DNA from 2 places in the Comamonas sp. 17RB genome. Region 1 is predicted to be linked to the other one. Evidence: riboswitches for the same ligand, from Rfam matches in the RefSeq annotation. Region 1 holds a riboswitch; the other holds the start of a gene.
The links. Region 1 has a riboswitch for S-adenosylhomocysteine ahead of metH (methionine synthase). Riboswitches for the same ligand answer to the same signal wherever they lie in the genome.

Region 1 (4,271 bases):
ATAAAAAAAGGCCGCTAATGCGGCCTTTTTTTAATCAAAGCAATCAGCCCAGGTTCGGTGCCAGTGCCCGGCGCATCACGTCCAGGTCGATGCCGCGTCGCTGGGCCATGTCTTCCAGCTGGTCTTCACCGATCTGGCCCACGTTGAAGTAGGTGGCGTCGGTGTGACCCAGGTAGAAGCCGCTGACGCTGGAGGCCGGGAACATGGCCAGGCTTTCGGTCAGGGTCATGCCGATCTCCTGGGCGTTCAGCACCTTGAACAGATCGGTCTTGGCCGTGTGGTCGGGGCAGGCGGGGTAGCCCGGCGCGGGACGGATGCCTTTGTACTGTTCCTTGATCAGTTGCTCGTTGCTCAGCTGCTCGTCTTCGGCATAGCCCCACAGGTCCTTGCGCACGCGCTCGTGCAGGCACTCGGCAAAGGCTTCGGCCAGGCGATCGGCCAGGGCCTTGAACATGATGCCGCTGTAGTCGTCCAGCGCAGCTTCGAATTCCTGGTCCTTCTTCTCCGCACCGATGCCCGCGGTGACGGCGAACATGCCGGCGTAGTCGGCAATGCCGCTGTCCCTGGTGGCCACAAAGTCGGCCAGGCAGCGGCTGGGGCGCATCACGCCGTCCACGATCTGCTTTTCAGTCTGCTGGCGCATGCCGTACCAGGTGCTCAGCACCTTGGTGCGCGACTCATCGGTATAGAACACGACGTCGTCGCCCACCCGGTTGGCTGGGAACAGGCCCATCACACCATTGGCCTGCAGCCAGCGGCCTTCGATGATCTTCTTGAGCATGGCCTGGGCATCGGCCAGCACCTGGCGTGCCTGCTCGCCCACGACCTCGTCCTCGAGGATGGCGGGATAGGGACCGGCCAGGTCCCAGGTCTGGAAGAACGGGCCCCAGTCGATGTAGCGGGCAATCTCGGCCAGATCGAAGTTCTGGAACACCTTGCGCCCCAGCGCACGGGGCACCACCGGAGCATGGTGGGCAAAGTCCACCGGCGTGGCATTGGCGCGGGCCTGCTCCAGCGTCCACAGCGGGGTCTTCTTCTTGTTGGCGTGCTGGCTGCGGGCCTTGTCGTAGTCGGCCATCACCTCGCTGACATAGGCATCCTTGCCTTCGCCCAGCAGGCTCTGCGCCACGCTGACCGAGCGCGAGGCATCGGGCACATAGACCACCGGGCCTTCGTAGTTGGGCGCAATCTTCACGGCCGTGTGCACGCGCGAGCAGGTCGCGCCGCCGATCAGCAGCGGAATCTTCTTGATGCGGAAGTAGTCGTCCTTGTGCATTTCGCCTGCGACATACTGCATCTCTTCCAGGCTAGGGGTGATCAGGCCGGACAGGCCGATGATGTCCGCCCCCTCGGCCTTGGCACGGGCCAGGATCTCATGGCAGGGCACCATCACGCCCATGTTGATGACTTCGAAGTTGTTGCACTGGAGCACCACGGTGACGATGTTCTTGCCGATGTCGTGCACATCGCCCTTGACGGTGGCGATGACGATCTTTCCCTTGCTCGACACATCCAGGCCGGCGGCTTCCTGCTGGCGCTTTTCCTCTTCGATGTAGGGCACCAGGTGGGCCACGGCCTGCTTCATCACGCGGGCGGACTTAACGACCTGGGGCAGGAACATTTTGCCCGCGCCGAACAGGTCACCCACCACGTTCATGCCGTCCATCAACGGCCCTTCGATCACGTGCAGCGGGCGGCCGCCGCCCTGCACCACGATCGCCTGGTAGGCCTCTTCCGTGTCTTCGGTGATGAAGTCGGTGATGCCGTGCACCAGGGCGTGCGACAGGCGTTCGCTGACGGTGCGGGGGTGCTCGGCCGTGCCGCGCCATTCCAGCTTCTTGCTGTCGTCCTTGGCGTTGCCCTTGGCCTGGTCGGCGATCTCCAGCAGACGCTCGGCCGCATCGGGGCGGCGGTTCAGCACCACATTTTCCACGCGCTCGCGCAGCTGGGGTTCCAGATCGTCGTACACGCCAACCATGCCAGCGTTGACGATGCCCATGTCCATGCCGGCCGCAATCGCGTGGTACAGGAACACGGTGTGGATGGCTTCGCGTACCGGGTCGTTGCCGCGGAACGAGAACGACACGTTGGACACGCCACCGGACACCTTGGCACCGGGCAGGTTCTGCTTGATCCAGCGCGTGGCTTCGATGAAATCGACGCCGTAGTTGTTGTGCTCTTCAATGCCGGTGGCCACGGCAAAGATGTTCGGGTCGAAGATGATGTCTTCGGGTGGGAAGCCGACCTCATCGACCAGCAGGCGGTAGGCGCGCTCGCAGATCTCGATCTTGCGTTCGTAGGTGTCGGCCTGGCCTTTTTCGTCAAAGGCCATGACCACGGCGGCCGCGCCATAGCGCTTGACCAGCTTGGCGTGCTTCTTGAACTCCTCGACACCTTCCTTCATGGAGATGGAATTGACGATGCCCTTGCCCTGCAGGCAGCGCAGGCCGGCCTCGATCACCTCCCACTTGGAGCTGTCCACCATCACCGGCACTTTGGCGATGTCGGGTTCCGACGCAATCAGGTTCAGGAACCGCACCATGGCCGCCTTGCTGTCCAGCATGGCCTCGTCCATGTTCACGTCGATCACCTGGGCGCCGTTTTCCACCTGCTGGCGGGCCACGGCCAGGGCTTCCTCGTACTGCTCGTTCAGGATCAGGCGCGCAAACGCCTTGGAGCCGGTGACGTTGGTGCGCTCGCCCACGTTGACGAACAGCGTGTCCTCGCCGATGAACACGGGCTCCAGGCCCGACAGGCGCATGGGAGGAATAGAGACGGGGACAGCAGCAGACATCGCACTCACCTGTGTGAAAACAATTGGGGATACAAAACAGGTGAGCGCCGTTGCATGCGGCAGGGCCGCAGCCTGCCGGGGCCCCAAGCCTGACGGGCGGGTTGGCATCAACCGGGCCGCTGCAGCGCTCCTTGGGGCGAAGCCTGCAATTTTACGGCGTGCAGCGCCTCCGTGCCTGTTGTGTGCCCGCAAGGCGGGTCGGCCGCACGCTGGACGCTCCCCTGCGGGGCTATATCTGCCCGGCCACCAGGCGGCCGACCGCATAGGTCACGCCCATGGCCAGCAGGCCCCCCGCCACATTGCGCAAGGCCGCCCGCAGGCGCGGTGCGCCGCCCAGGTGCGCCGATGCCACGCCGGTGGCCACCAGCGCCAGCAGCACCGCCACGGCCGTCCAGGGCACGGCCCGGTCTGCGGGGGACAGCAGCACGGTCAGCAGCGGCACCAGCGCCCCGATGGCAAACGACAGGGCCGAGGCCCAGGCCGCATGCCAGGGGTTGGTGTACTGGCCGGGCTGTATGCCCAGCTCCAGCTCCGCATGGGCGGCCAGGGCGTCGTGCTGCGTCATCTCCAGCGCGGCCTGGTGGGCGGTGGCGTGCTGCAGGCCCTTGCGCTGGAGCATGGCGGTCAGCTCGCGCAGCTCGGCCTCGGGCAGGGCCGCCAGCTCGGCCTTTTCCTGGTGCACGGCCGCTTTCTCGGTGTCGCGCTGGGTGCTGACGGAAACGTATTCGCCCGCCGCCATCGACAGCGCGCCCGCCACCAGCCCGGCCACGCCGGCCGCCAGCAGGGCGGAGAAGCTGGCATTGGCCCCGGCCACGCCCAGCACCAGGCCGGCCGTGGACAGCACGCCGTCATTGGCGCCCAGCACGGCCGCGCGCAGCCAGTTCAGCCGGCTGGACAGGGCCGCCCCATGGCTGCGGTCCAGCACCGCATGCGGCGCACCGGCAGGGGCATGGCCTGCGGCAGAAGACGAAGGTGACGAGGAAGGCGATGGCTGCACGGCAAACTCCTGGCACAGACGGCATTCACCCGGACGGTGACGCCGCACCTGCCAAGCATTGTGCGCCGTGCCGCGGATTGCCGGGGTACAGGGATGCCGGAATGCGCACGCACCGCGTGGCGCAAAAAAGCCCGCTGCGATGCAGCGGGCTTTTCAAATTTTTTTGGGAGGGGTGCCGCGCCGGTTACAGCGGTTGCGGTGGCTGCCGCCCGGCGGGGACAGACCGTCAGCTGGCGGCGACCGGCTGTGCCTGGGCCGAGGCCGGCAGGCCAAAGATGCGGTCAAAGCACCAGTTGAAGACAAAGGTGTAGACCATGAAGAACACCAGCAGACCGGCTTCCATCACCACGGCCTGCCACAGCGAGATCTCGAACCACCAGGCCATCAGCGGGATCAGCATGGCGGCGATACCGCCTTCAAAGCCCACGGCATGCACGATGCGGCGCAGCAGGGAGCGGCCCTTCTGGGTCTGGCGCAGCT
Region 2 (4,271 bases), on a different contig from region 1:
GCCGCCATGCTCAGGTACACGCCCACATACAGATAGACCGAAGCGCCAATGCCCAGCGCCAGCAGCAGCACCAGCAGGTTGCGCTGGGTGGCGGCCTCGGCGCCGCGCTCGGCCAGCAGCTGGTCCAGCACTGCGCCGTTTTGCGACACCAGTGCCCAGGCCGCATCGATGGTCGGCTGGGCCGCGGTCTGCACCTCCTGCTGCGACACCGCCACCTGGTCCACCAGCGTGAAGTGCTTGCGCACATAGCCCAGCAGCTCCTTGGAGGTGGCCTTGAGCGCGTCAAAGCGCGCACCCAGCGCCTGCTGCACTGCAGCATTTGCCTGCATGGACTGCGACAACTGGGTTTCCACGCCCGAGAACGTGTCGTTCAGGCGCGCCTCGGTCACTTCGTAGAACACCTTGTCCTTGGTATCCACCACGCCACGGCTCACGTTGAGCAGCGCGTAGGCGGCAATGCGCACGGCAATGCCGGCCGTCGACGGCGTGTGGTTGGCCAGCGGGTAGCCCAGGTAGAAGATATCGGCATCCGGATCCTGTGCCAGACCGGACCGGTTGCCCAGATCGCGCATGAAGGCGTAAAGGCGTGCGTATTCGGGCGCATGGGCGGCAAAGGCCTTCTGCGCGAAGTCGGCATCGGCCGGCAGCGCGGCAATCTTGCCCTGCAGTTCCTTCCAGCCCTGCTGCAGGCCTTCGGTTTCCTTGCGCATGTCGTAGTAGCGCTGTTGCGCCGCGACGCGGGCTTCGATCTTGGCCAGCGTCTTGTCCACCACCGCCGCCTGGCGCTGGAAGGACTGCATCAGCGCCGCATCGCCGGCCTGGCCGGTGATGGCCACCCGGCGGCTTTCGATCAGCACCTGGTTCCACTCCACCAGATCGGCCATCAGCGCCACCGCGGCACGCTTGGCCTCCAGTGCCTGCACCCGCGCCTGGTAGCGCTGTGCCGCCATGGCACCCACCAGCCCCAGCATCAGCAGCAGCGGAATGCCCGCCAACAGGAATTTGGGACCCAGTCGCAAACGCGACATCAATGCCACAGCGGGCTGAAACAAACCTCTCATGACCTGGCTTCTCCTTGTTGTATGCGATCCGAAAATGAATCGGCCTCCTGTGTACGGGGCCTTGCACCCATGATTTCGGCATTCGCATGGCAAGCTGAAGTCAAGCCCGCAGGTCATGCACCGTGGCAGCCAACGGCTGCCACGGCCTCCGCCCATCAATAACGGTAGGTTTCAGGCTTGTAAGGGCCTTCCTTCTTGACGCCGATATAGGCGGCCTGGGCTTCGGTCAGCTCGGTCAGCTGGGCACCGACCTTCTTCAGGTGCAGGCGTGCCACCTTCTCGTCCAGCACCTTGGGCAGCACATAGACCTTGCCGACTTCGTAGGCGTCGGGGCGGGTGAACAGCTCGATCTGGGCCAGGGTCTGGTTGGCGAAGGAGTTGGACATCACGAAGCTGGGGTGGCCGGTGGCGCAGCCCAGGTTCACCAGACGGCCCTTGGCCAGCAGGATGATCTTCTTGCCGTCCGGGAAGGTGATGTGGTCGACCTGGGGCTTGATTTCTTCCCACTCGTACTTCTCGATCGAAGCGACGTCGATTTCGTTGTCGAAGTGACCGATGTTGCAGACGATGGCTTCATCCTTCATCGCCAGCATGTGCTCGTGGCGGATGATGTCCTTATTGCCGGTGGTGGTCACGAAGATGTCGCACTTGTCGGCGGCATATTCCATGGTCACGACCTTGTAGCCTTCCATCGAGGCCTGCAGGGCGTTGATCGGGTCGATCTCGGTCACCCACACCTGGGCGCGCAGCGCGGACAGGGCCTGGGCGCAGCCCTTGCCCACGTCACCGTAGCCGGCCACCACGGCCACCTTGCCGGCGATCATCACGTCGGTGGCGCGCTTGATACCGTCCACCAGCGATTCGCGGCAGCCGTACAGGTTGTCGAACTTGGACTTGGTGACCGAGTCGTTCACGTTGATGGCACGGAACAGCAGGCTGCCGTTGGCCGACATTTCGTTCAGGCGGTGCACGCCGGTGGTGGTTTCTTCGGTCACACCCAGGATCTGGGCCGACTTGCGGCTGTACCAGGTGGGGTCCACGGCCAGCTTGGCCTTGATGGCGGCGAAGACGATCTTCTCTTCTTCCGAACCGGGGTTGGCCAGCACGGACAGGTCCTTCTCGGCCTTCTTGCCCAGGTGCATCAGCATGGTGGCATCGCCGCCATCGTCCAGAATCATGTTGGGGCCTTCGTTGTCGGTGCCGGCAGCGCCGAATTCGAAGATGCTGTGGGTGTAATCCCAGTAGTCCTTCAGCGATTCGCCCTTGATCGCGAACACCGGCACGCCGGTTTCAGCGATGGCGGCCGCTGCGTGGTCCTGGGTCGAGAAGATGTTGCACGACGCCCAGCGCACCTGTGCGCCCAGTGCGGTCAAGGTCTCGATCAGCACGGCCGTCTGGATCGTCATGTGCAGCGAACCGGTGATGCGGGCACCCTTCAGCGGCAGGGCGGCTGCGAATTCCTCGCGCACAGCCATCAGGCCGGGCATCTCGGTTTCGGCGATCTTGATTTCCTTGCGACCCCAGGCGGCCAGGGAAATGTCGGTGATGGCCGAATCGGCAGGGTTGAAGCGCACAGCAGCGTTCATGGTTTTCTCCAAAAATTGAATGAAAAACCACGTTCTGAGGCAGAGGGGAAAAATACCGTCTCACCGCACAGAAAGCGTGGGTGAGCGTCGTTGCGGGATGAAATCCGAGCCTCACGCCCCGCTGACGCCCCGCGGGTGGCGGGGCTGGGGAACGCTGCAACGCTCCTCGGATGAGCGGCGATTATACCGGCACTGACCGGTCAGGCCGCCAGACCGACCAGCCGATACCCGACCTGCAGCTCGGTCACCAGGTGCGCCGGCTGCGCAGGGTCCTGCTCCAGCTTCTGCCGCAGATTGGCCATGTGCACGCGCAGATAGTGGGGCCGGTCCAGGTATTCCGCCCCCCAGACCTGCAGCAGCAGCTGGCGGTGCGTCAGCACCTTGCCGTGGCCGGCAACCAGGGCCGCCAGCAGGCGGAACTCGATCGGGGTCAGGTGCACCGGCACCCCGTCGCGCACCACATCGTGCGCCGCCAGGTCCACGGTCACGCTGCCAAAGCGTGCACTGGTGCCAGGCTTGTCGGTGGCCGACGCCTGCTGGCGGCGCCGCAGCATCGCACGCAGGCGCGCCAGCAGCTCGGGCACGCCAAACGGCTTGGTCAGGTAGTCGTCCGCACCGGCATCCAGTGCCGCCACCTTCTCCTCTTCCCGCTCGCGGGCGGACAGCACCAGAATCGGCAGCAGACTCCAGCCGCGCAGCTCGGCAATCACGGTCTTGCCATCGGCATCGGGCAGCCCCAGGTCCAGCACCACAGCGTCGGGCTGGCGGCTGGCGGCCTCGATCAGGCCGCGCTTGGCGGTCTCGGCTTCGAAGACCTGCCAGCCTTCGTCCTCCAGCGCCAGGCGCACAAAGCGGCGGATGCTGGCATCGTCTTCGATCAGCAGAATGCGGGGGGCGACGGTCGTCATGTTCGGGTTTGCGGGTGGTGCACGGGATTGTCGGCTCAATCGTCCATGGATGGCTGCTCGGGCACCGGCAGGCGCACGCGAAAGACCGCTCCCGGCCCGGGCTCTGCCGCTGCCACTTCCAGACGGCCGCCATGGGCCTGCACGATGCGCAACGCCAGGGCCAGCCCCAGCCCCATGCCAAACACGGCGCTCTCCGACTGTCCGCGGGTAAAGGGCTCGAACAGCTGCTGCGCCGACAGGTGGGCGGGCAGGCCCGGGCCGGCATCCTGCACGCTCAGCACACAGTCTCCGCCCTCCACTCCCGCGGCCACGGTGATCGCCGTGCCTGCAGGGGTGTATTTGATGGCGTTGTCCAGCAAATTGACCAGCACGCGCTCCATCAGCACGGCGTCCAGCTCCAGCAAGGGCAGACCGGCTGGCAACGCCGTGTGCAGCACATGCCCGGCCAGGCGCTCGCGCATCTGCGCCAGGGCGCTGCCCACCAGTTCGTCCACCGGCAGCCACTCGCGCTGCAGGTGGACGCCGCCTTGCTGCAGCCGCGCCATGGCCAGCAGGTTGTCCACCAGCTGCTGCAGGGCCTGCGCCTGGTTGCGGATCTGCACCAGCATGTGCTGCACCGGCCCCTGCGGCGCATGGGGCAGTGCAGCCTGGGCCGCCCCCAGAATGCCGGTCAGCGGGGTGCGCAGGTCGTGCGACACGGCGGAGAGCAAGGTATT

Region 2: another riboswitch for S-adenosylhomocysteine. It lies ahead of ahcY (adenosylhomocysteinase); the one in region 1 lies ahead of metH (methionine synthase).

What each region holds. Positions count from the first base shown of each region.
Region 1 is NZ_JASHHY010000014.1:102,157-106,427, reverse strand. It holds gene QM470_RS21130 (HNH endonuclease) at 1-4, shown strand, start outside; gene metH (methionine synthase) at 44-2,794, opposite strand; S-adenosyl-L-homocysteine riboswitch at 2,830-2,933, opposite strand; gene QM470_RS21120 (VIT1/CCC1 transporter family protein) at 3,024-3,791, opposite strand; gene QM470_RS21115 (PACE efflux transporter) at 4,018-4,271, opposite strand, start outside.
Region 2 is NZ_JASHHY010000012.1:71,496-75,766, forward strand. It holds gene QM470_RS19840 (methyl-accepting chemotaxis protein) at 1-1,061, opposite strand, end outside; gene ahcY (adenosylhomocysteinase) at 1,217-2,647, opposite strand; S-adenosyl-L-homocysteine riboswitch at 2,723-2,821, opposite strand; gene QM470_RS19850 (response regulator) at 2,848-3,555, opposite strand; gene QM470_RS19855 (DUF4118 domain-containing protein) at 3,591-4,271, opposite strand, start outside.